DNA from 2 places in the Streptomyces sp. NPDC050085 genome. Region 2 is predicted to be linked to the other one. Evidence: riboswitches for the same ligand, from Rfam matches in the RefSeq annotation. Region 2 holds a riboswitch; the other holds the start of a gene.
The links. A riboswitch is a leader RNA that binds a small molecule or an ion and turns the genes downstream of it on or off. The one in region 2 is predicted to bind S-adenosylmethionine.

Region 1 (4,366 bases), on a different contig from region 2:
GCTTGCTGTATTGCCCGTAACCCTACGGCCTGCCGTGCGCCGCCCGCTCCCCGCCTTGCGTCATGCTCTCTGCCATGATCGGCAACGGGCGCGACGCGACCGGAAAACTCGGAAAAGTGACCGCTTTCCTCAGGGGCCACCCGGCCCCGGTCACGTACGGAATCATCGCCGTCTGCTGCGTGGTCTTCGTGCTCTCCCCCGCCTCCGGTCTGAACCCGACGTACGGCACGGGCGACCGGCTGCTCGCCGCCCAGAGCGCCTACTTCCAGCGCTGGGGCGTGGTCCCCACCGAACTCTTCACCGGATCCCCCCGCGCCGCGCTCGCCCCGCTCACGGCCCTGTTCGTGCACGGCAGCTGGATCCACCTGCTGGGCAACATGCTCTTCCTGTACGTGTTCGGGGCGATGGTCGAGGAGCGCATGGGTCACCTCCCGTACGCGGTCTTCTACCTCGTCACCGGCTACCTGGCGCTCTTCGGCTACGCGCTCGCGCACACCGGCTCGGACCAGTCGCTGGTCGGCGCCTCGGGTGCGATCTCGGCGGTCCTCGGCGCCTTCCTCTACCTGTTCCCCGATGCCCGCGTGACGAGCGTCTTCCCCTTCCTCTTCTTCCTGCCGCTGCGCTTCCCCGCGTGGGTCGTGCTCCCGTTCTGGGTGGCCCTGCAGTGGGCCGCGGCGGGCCAGGACAGCCAGGGCCCCGGCGTCGCCTACCTCGCCCACCTGGTCGGCTTCTCGCTCGGCTTCCTCTACGCGTGGGTGAGGTACAAGGGGCGGGCTAAGGTTGAGCCAGCCCCAGCCACGGCCACCGAGGGAGACAGCCAGCCGTGATCACCGCGATCGTGCTCATCAAGACCAGCGTGGACCGGATCCCCGAGATCGCCGAGTCGATCGCGGCCCTGGACAGCGTCAGCGAGGTCTTCTCCGTCACCGGCACGTACGACTTGATCGCCATGGTCCGCGTCGCGCGGCACGACGATCTGGCGGACGTCATCCCGGGCAAGATCAGCAAGATCCCGGGCGTCGAGGCGACGGACACGCACGTGGCCTTCCGTACGTACTCCCAGCACGACCTGGAGGCGGCGTTCGCGATCGGCCTGGACGGCTAGGGCGTGTCACGGAAAAGCCGCGGCCGCGAGTGCTCAGAACCGAGCAGACGCGACCGCGGCATTTCTATGAGCGCACCTTACGAAGCCGGAACACAACGCCCGTCCTCAGTGCGGTAGTTCCAGGCGGCGCCATCGCGCACCAGTTCCTTCACCGCGGCCACGAAACGCTCCACGTGCTCATCGGGCGTACCGGCCCCGAAGCTGACCCGGATCGCGTTCAGCGACTTCTCCCCCGGTGCCGCCTCCGGCGCCCCGCACTCGCCCTGCGTCTGCGGGTCCGAGCCGAGCAGGGTGCGCACGAGCGGGTGGGCGCAGAACAGGCCGTCCCGCACGCCGATCCCGTACTCGGCGGAGAGCGCGGCGGCGAAGTGCGAGGAGTTCCACCCCTCGACCACGAACGAGATGACGCCGACGCGCGGGGAGTCGTCCCCGAACAGCGAGAGCACCTTCACCTCGGGCACCTCGGCGAGCCCGTCCCGCACCTTCCGGATCAGGAACCGCTCGCGCGCGACGAGGTTGTCGAACCCGGCCTCGGTCAGCGCCTTGCAGGCGGAGGCGATGGAGTAGACGCCGATGACGTTCGGCGAACCGGCCTCGTGGCGGGCGGCGGTGTCGTGCCACTCGACGTCCACGCCACCGTCGCCGCGGCGGGCGACCTTGCGGGACGCGCCACCGCCGGCGAGGTACGGCTCGGCCTCGGTCAGCCAGTCGGAGCGCCCGGCGAGCACGCCGGATCCGAACGGGGCGTACAGCTTGTGCCCGGAGAACGCGACCCAGTCGACGTCCAACTCCTGGACGGAGACGGGGTGGTGGGGCGCGAGCTGAGCGGCGTCGAGCACGATGCGGGCACCGTGCGCGTGAGCGGCCGCCGCCAGCTCGCGCACCGGCCAGAGCTCACCGGTGACGTTGGAGGCACCGGTGACGCAGACGAGCGCGGGGCCGTAGGGGTCGCGGTCGGCGAGGGCCCGCTCCAGGGTCTGGACCGCCTCGTCGGGGGTGCGCGGCGCGTTGAGGTAGGTCACGCGGGCGTCCCGCCACGGCAGCAGCGACGCGTGGTGCTCGGTCTCGAAGACGAAGACCTGGCAGTCGGCGGGGAGCACGGCGGCGAGCAGGTTCAGCGAGTCCGTGGTCGACCGGGTGAAGATCACCTGGTCGTCCTCGCGGCAGTCGAGGAACTCGGCGACGGCGACACGGGAGTTCTCGAACAGATCGGTGGACAGCTGGGAGAGGTACCCGGCGCCGCGGTGCACGCTGCCGTAGTACGGGGCGTAGGCGGCGACGTCGTCCCACACGCGCTGCAGGGCCGGCGCACTGGCGGCGTAGTCGAGGGCCGCGTACGTCACTTCCCCACCGGTGACGAGCGGCACGGAGACGTCCCGGCCGAGCACGGCCAGCGGGGCGATCTCGGAAGGGGTCTCGATACAGGCAGCGGCGTCGACGGAGACAGACATGGGTGAACTCCCTGGTGAGTCAAGAGAATTGACCATGCCGAAGCCACGACTGAGCCTACGGAACAGGGCTCGACGGCATGGAAAGAAAAGAGGAAACGGGTACGCAGAGGCGGGGCCGAAACGCCCTATCGCATTCGCTTGCTCACGAGACTGCTCCCTTGAGGACCAGGACCCCAGGGTTGCAAGGGGTCCGCGCTTGCCATGAGCCTTGCTGCTCACGGCCTGGTCTTCACCCAGGGCACCCCGCCACGGACGGAGGGTTGCCGGACAGCGGGCTGGGGCCTCGATCGCTGTCACTCATGACCTTGAAGAGCATCCTGCCACACGTCTCGGATACGGCAAGGGCGCAGTCCAGTTCTTGAGACGTTCCGGACTGCGCCCTGCGTCACACTCAGCGGTTGCTGGCGACGACCCAGCGTTCGAGCGTGGCCTTGGCCGCCCCGGAGTCGATCGACTCGGCGGCCCGGTCCATGCCGGCCCTGATCTGCTCGGCGAGCGTCCCGCTGCCCGGCCGCACGGCGACGAGCGCGGCGGCGGAGTTGAGCAGCACGGCATCGCGCACGGGCCCGCGCTCCCCGTCGAGCAGCCGCCGGGCGACCTCGGCGTTGAACGACGGGTCCCCGCCCCGCAGCGCCTCGATGGACACCGGCTCGATGCCGACGTCCCGCGGGTCGAAGACCTCCTCGCGCACGGACCCGTCGCGCACGACCCACACCCGGGACGTCCCGGTGATGGTCAGCTCGTCGAGCCCGTCGTCGCCACGGAACACGAGCGAGGAATTGCCGCGCTCGGCGAAGACCCCGGCCACCACCGGCGCCATCCGGGCATCGGCGACCCCGACCGCCTGCGCCCGCACCCGGGCCGGATTGGTCAGCGGGCCGAGCAGGTTGAACACGGTCCGGATGCCGATCTGCCCGCGCGCCGCGCCCGCGTACCGCAGGGCGGGGTGGAACTTCACGGCGAAGCAGAAGGTGATGCCCGCCTCGTCCGCGACCTGGGGGACGCGGGCCGGCGTCAGATCGAGATTGACGCCCAGCTTCTCCAGTACGTCCGACGAGCCGGATGCGGAGGACGCGGCCCGGTTGCCGTGCTTGACCACCTTCACGCCGGCTCCCGCGATGACGATCGCGGACATGGTGGAGATGTTGACGGTCTTCGCGCCGTCGCCGCCGGTCCCGACGATGTCGACGGTCTCGCCGGGCACCTCGATCACATTGGCGTGCTCGTACATCGCACGTACGAGACCGGTGATCTCCTCCACGGTCTCGCCCTTGGCCCGCAGCGCCACCACGAAGGCGGCGATCTGCGCGTCGGTGGCCTCGCCGCGCATGATGCGGTCCATCGCCCACGCGGTGTCGTCGGCGCTCTGGTCACGGCCTTCCAGCAGGCCGTTGAGGACGGAGGGCCAGGAACGGCCCGCCGCGGTGTTGCCTCCTGCGGGGGTCAAAGCGCTCATGGCCGCTCCTGAAGTTGTCCGTAAGGATGGAACGGACCCACCTTATCCAGCGGTGGGGACGGCAAAGAGCCCCCGTCCAGTGCCTGGACGAGGGCTCCTGCCGTGGCGGACAGCTGACGGATCAGCCGATCAGGGATCAGTGGTGGCCGTGGCCGCTGGTGATCTCCTTGTACTCCTCGGCGGTGGGCTTGGGGATCTGGTTGTTCTCCCCGTAGTAGCCCTTCGAGAGCTTGGCGCGTGCCTTCTGCAGGCGCGACACCTTGCGCTCCACACCGTTCTCGTCGACCTCGGGGCCGAGCTCGAGCGGCTCGTACTGCTCGTGCGCCGTGAGGGTGTGCAGGGCCTCCTGGTTCA
Region 2 (4,366 bases):
CCTGCGGCCCCTTCTGGCCCTGCGAGATCTCGAATTCCACTCGCTGACCCTCTTCGAGGGTGCGGTAGCCGTCCATCTGAATCGCGCTGTAGTGGACGAATACATCCGCACCACCGTCGACCGCGATGAAGCCGTACCCCTTCTCCGCGTTGAACCACTTGACGGTGCCCTGAGCCATGCCTAACTCCCCTATTACTGGCCCTTGCGCGAGTCCGCACTTCGCGGACCCGGGTCAGACCTCACGCCCCAAAGGGTTTGGGGGTGTGCGCCGGAACGCGTCGACCGCGGCTGAATGTATCTGCCCAACTGCCGTCTGCAACAGGTCAATCGGACGAGAATTCTGGGCACGCTCGATCGGGGGAATCGGGCCAACTCGCCGGATCTCAGGGCAAGTCGGGCCGCGTAAATGCCATAAAAGGCCCGAATGGGCTGGACACTTTGGCTGCTTCTTGTCGGGGCCCGGGCGAGAACTCATATGCGCCCGTCATGCACCACAGAGGAGAACGAACCAGCTTCCCCAACTGTACCCCCCTCAACCATGCAGAATTGCCCCCTCCGCTTCTCTCGCGGAGGGGGCAATTCAAGTAACTCTGCGTAGAACGCGAAAGATCAGCCGCCGGCGACGGCCGGAATGATCGAGACCCCGGCGCCGTCCGGCGTCGCCGTCTCGAGGCCCTGCTCGAAACGGACGTCGTCGTCGTTCACGTACACGTTCACGAAGCGGCGCAGCTTGCCCTGGTCGTCGAGGACGCGGGCGGCGATGCCGGTGTGGTTCTTCTCCAGGTCGGCGATGACGTCGGCGAGGGTGGCGCCCTCGGCGGGGACCTCGGCCTGACCGCCGGTGTAGGTGCGGAGGATGGTGGGGATGCGGACGTTGACGCTCATGGGGGTGACTCCCGGTGCTACAGGGCTGGTTCGATTGGCTCAGTCGGTGGCGAGGCCCGCATCGCGGAACGCCTCGAGGGACGGCCGGATGGTCGCGGTCGCCTGGGACGAATCGGCAACGGCGTCGAGCGTCTTGAGCCCGTCACCGGTGTTCAGGACGACCGTCGTCAGGGTCGGGTCGATGAGGCCCGCCTCGATGAGCTTCTTCGTGACGCCGAGGGTCACACCGCCCGCGGTCTCCGCGAAGATGCCCTCCGTCTGCGCGAGCAGCTTGATCGCGTCGACGACCTGCTCGTCGTTGACGTCCTCCACGGCGCCGCCGGTGCGGCGCGCGATGTCGAGGACGTACGGGCCGTCGGCCGGGTTTCCGATCGCGAGCGACTTGGCGATCGTGTTCGGCTTCTGCGGGCGGACCACGTCGTGGCCGCCCTTGTAGGCGACGGAGACCGGGGAGCAGCCCTCGGCCTGGGCGCCGAAGAGCTTGTACGGCTTGTCCTCGACGAGGCCGAGCGCGATGAGCTCCTTCAGGCCCTTGTCGATCTTCGTGAACTGCGAGCCGGACGCGATCGGGATGACCAGCTGGTCGGGCAGCTGCCAGCCGAGCTGCTCGCAGATCTCGTAGGCGAGCGTCTTGGAACCCTCGCCGTAGTACGGACGGAGATTTACGTTCACAAAGCCCCAGCCCTCGCCCAGCGGGTCGCCGATGAGCTCGGAGCAGAAGCGGTTCACGTCGTCGTAGTTGCCCTCGATGGCGACGAGGTCACCGCCGTAGACACCGGCCATGACGACCTTGCCCTGCTCCAGGTCGTGCGGGATGAACACGCAGGAGCGGAAGCCGGCGCGGGCGGCGGCGGCGCCGACGGCGCCGGCCAGGTTGCCGGTGGAGGAGCAGGACAGGGTGGTGAAGCCGAAGGCGCGGGCGGCCTCGATGGCCTGGGCGACGACGCGGTCCTTGAAGGAGTGCGTCGGGTTGCCGGAGTCGTCCTTGACGAACAACTTGCCCTGCTCGACGCCGAGTTCACGGGCGAGGTTGTCGGCCTGGACGAGCTTGGTCCAGCCCGGGTTCAGGTTCGGCTTCTCGGCGACGTCGGCCGGGACGGGCAGGAGAGGGGCGTAGCGCCAGATGTTGGCCGGGCCCGCCTCGATCTGCTTGCGGAGGGCTGCGGCTTGTTCGGGCCCCCCGACGGGCAGGTCGTAAGCGACCTCCAGAGGCCCGAAACACTCGACGCACGCGAAGATCGGACCGAGCGGGAACTGGGCGCCGCACTCGCGGCAGGAGAGGCCACTGGCCGGCCCCAGATCAACAGCGGCGACGGTGGTGGTCGTTTCGGTGGCGACAGTCTGTACAGCCATGAGAGGCGAGGCCCTTTCTCCTCATCTTCCTCGCGACGCACCTCGCCGCGAGACGGATTTGGCACCTTCCCTAGCCGGGAGCCTCGCTGCGCACGGTGATGTGTGCGGACGAGACCGGCTGGAGGGTTGCCGGGGCTTCAACGGGCCGTATCCCTCTGCCCCTCTGGATGAGCGGTATTCGATTGTGAGTTTCAGTTGTGGGCTCGGGTGACCCCCGACATGCGATGGTCACCGGCGTTGTTCAAGACTGTAACCGAAGCCCTGGACCCTTGAGATAGTCGTCCGTACCGCGAGATGGATCACATACGGGAGGACCCTGACCGTGCTGGAAGAGGTCGAGCGCTGGCTGAGCAGGCGTTCCTGGTCCGTGGCCGACCGCCCGCTGCACCAGCTGATCGCGGCGAAACGTACGTCGGGCCAGAAGGTCAGCGTCGTCCTGCCCGCGCTCGACGAGGAGTCGACCGTCGGCGAGATCGTCACCGTGATCCGGCGCGAGCTGATGACGCAGGCGGTGCCGCTCGTCGACGAGCTGGTGGTCGTGGACTCCGGTTCCACGGACCGTACGTCCGAGGTCGCCGCGGCGGCCGGGGCCCGGGTGGTGCACCGGGACACGATCCTGCCGCGCATCCCGGCCAGGCCCGGCAAGGGCGAGGTGCTGTGGCGGTCGCTGTTCGTCACGTCCGGTGACATCGTCTGCTTCGTGGACGCGGACCTGAAGGAGTTCTCGGCGGACTTCGTCTCCGGGATCGTCGGTCCGCTGCTCACCGACCCCGGCGTGGATTTCGTGAAGGCGATGTACGACCGGCCGCTGGGCGGGGCGGCGGGCCAGGGCGGGCGCGTGACCGAGCTGATGGCCCGGCCGATACTCAATCTGCACTGGCCCCAACTGGCGGGATTCGTCCAGCCGTTGGGCGGTGAGTACGCGGCGCGCAGGTCGCTGCTCGAGCGGCTGCCGTTCCCCGTCGGATACGGGGTCGAGCTCGGCCTCCTCGTGGACGCGCTGCACACCGTGGGCCTGGACGCGCTGGCCCAGGTCGACGTGGGGGTCAGGATCCACCGGCACCAGGACGGGCAGGCGCTCGGCCGGATGGCCGCGGCGATCTACCGCACGGCGCAGCTGCGGCTTGCGCGCGGGCATCTGGTGCGGCCGGTGCTGACGCAGTTCGAGCGGGGCGAGGACGGCTTCGAGCCGAGGACGTACGCCGTGGACACCGAGGAGCGCCCGCCGATGGCCGAGATCGGCGAGTACGCGGAGCGCCGCGTGGCGTGAGGCAGGACGGCCCGCTGCCGAGCGGGTCGTATACGGCCGGGCCCCGGACGGGGTCCGGCCGTACGTTTGAACGCTTCCGGCCCGGGCTAGCGTGCCGGTATGGCTTCCACGCATGGTGCTGCTGAGGTTCTCGTCGCGTCCAACCGCGGCCCGGTCTCGTACGTCGTCGACGACGACGGGACGATCGGGGCGAGGCGCGGCGGAGGCGGTCTCGTCTCCGCGCTGAGTGTGGTCGACGACAAGCTGTGGGTGTGCGCGGCGCTGGGCGACGGCGACCGGGAGGCCGTGCGGCGCGGGGTCGGCGAGCCGGGTGTGCGGATGCTGGACATCGACGCGGGCGTGCACGAGGACGCGTACAACGGGATCGCGAACTCGGTGCTGTGGTTCGTGCACCACATGCTCTACCAGACGCCTCTGGAGCCGTCGTTCGGCACGGAGTTCCGGCGCCAGTGGGCTTCCTACGAGGCGTACAACCGGGCGTTCGCCGAGGCGCTCGCGCAGGAGGCCGCCGAGGGGGCGGCCGTCGTCGTGCAGGACTACCACCTGGCGCTGGTGCCGGGGATGCTGCGCGAGCTGCGCGACGACCTGCGGATCGGGCACTTCTCGCACACGCCCTGGGCGCCCGTCGACTACTTCCGGATGCTGCCCGACGACATCGCCGAGCAGCTGCTCAAGGGCATGCTCGGCGCGGACCGGCTGGCCTTTCTGACCCGGCGCTGGGCGGACGCGTTCATCGACTGCTGTACGCGGATCCTCGGGGGCACCTCCGGCACGCGGATCGGGGTGCACGGGCTCGGCGCCGACGCGGACTTCCTGCGGGAGCGGTCGCGGCGGGCGGACGTCGAGGAGCGGCTCGCG

Region 1: another riboswitch for S-adenosylmethionine. It lies ahead of ACIBUY_RS21550 (aminotransferase class V-fold PLP-dependent enzyme); the one in region 2 lies ahead of thrC (threonine synthase).

The regions. Positions count from the first base shown of each region.
Region 1 is NZ_JBITJZ010000005.1:417,511-421,876, reverse strand. It holds gene ACIBUY_RS21560 (rhomboid family intramembrane serine protease) at 75-827, shown strand; gene ACIBUY_RS21555 (Lrp/AsnC ligand binding domain-containing protein) at 824-1,105, shown strand; gene ACIBUY_RS21550 (aminotransferase class V-fold PLP-dependent enzyme) at 1,183-2,556, opposite strand; SAM riboswitch class IV at 2,744-2,861, opposite strand; gene trpD (anthranilate phosphoribosyltransferase) at 2,948-4,012, opposite strand; gene ACIBUY_RS21540 (cytochrome bc complex cytochrome b subunit) at 4,149-4,366, opposite strand, start outside.
Region 2 is NZ_JBITJZ010000010.1:140,471-144,836, reverse strand. It holds gene ACIBUY_RS31345 (cold-shock protein) at 1-178, opposite strand, end outside; gene ACIBUY_RS31340 (MoaD/ThiS family protein) at 610-885, opposite strand; gene thrC (threonine synthase) at 925-2,238, opposite strand; SAM riboswitch class I at 2,257-2,412, opposite strand; gene ACIBUY_RS31330 (glucosyl-3-phosphoglycerate synthase) at 2,561-3,508, shown strand; gene ACIBUY_RS31325 (trehalose-6-phosphate synthase) at 3,608-4,366, shown strand, end outside.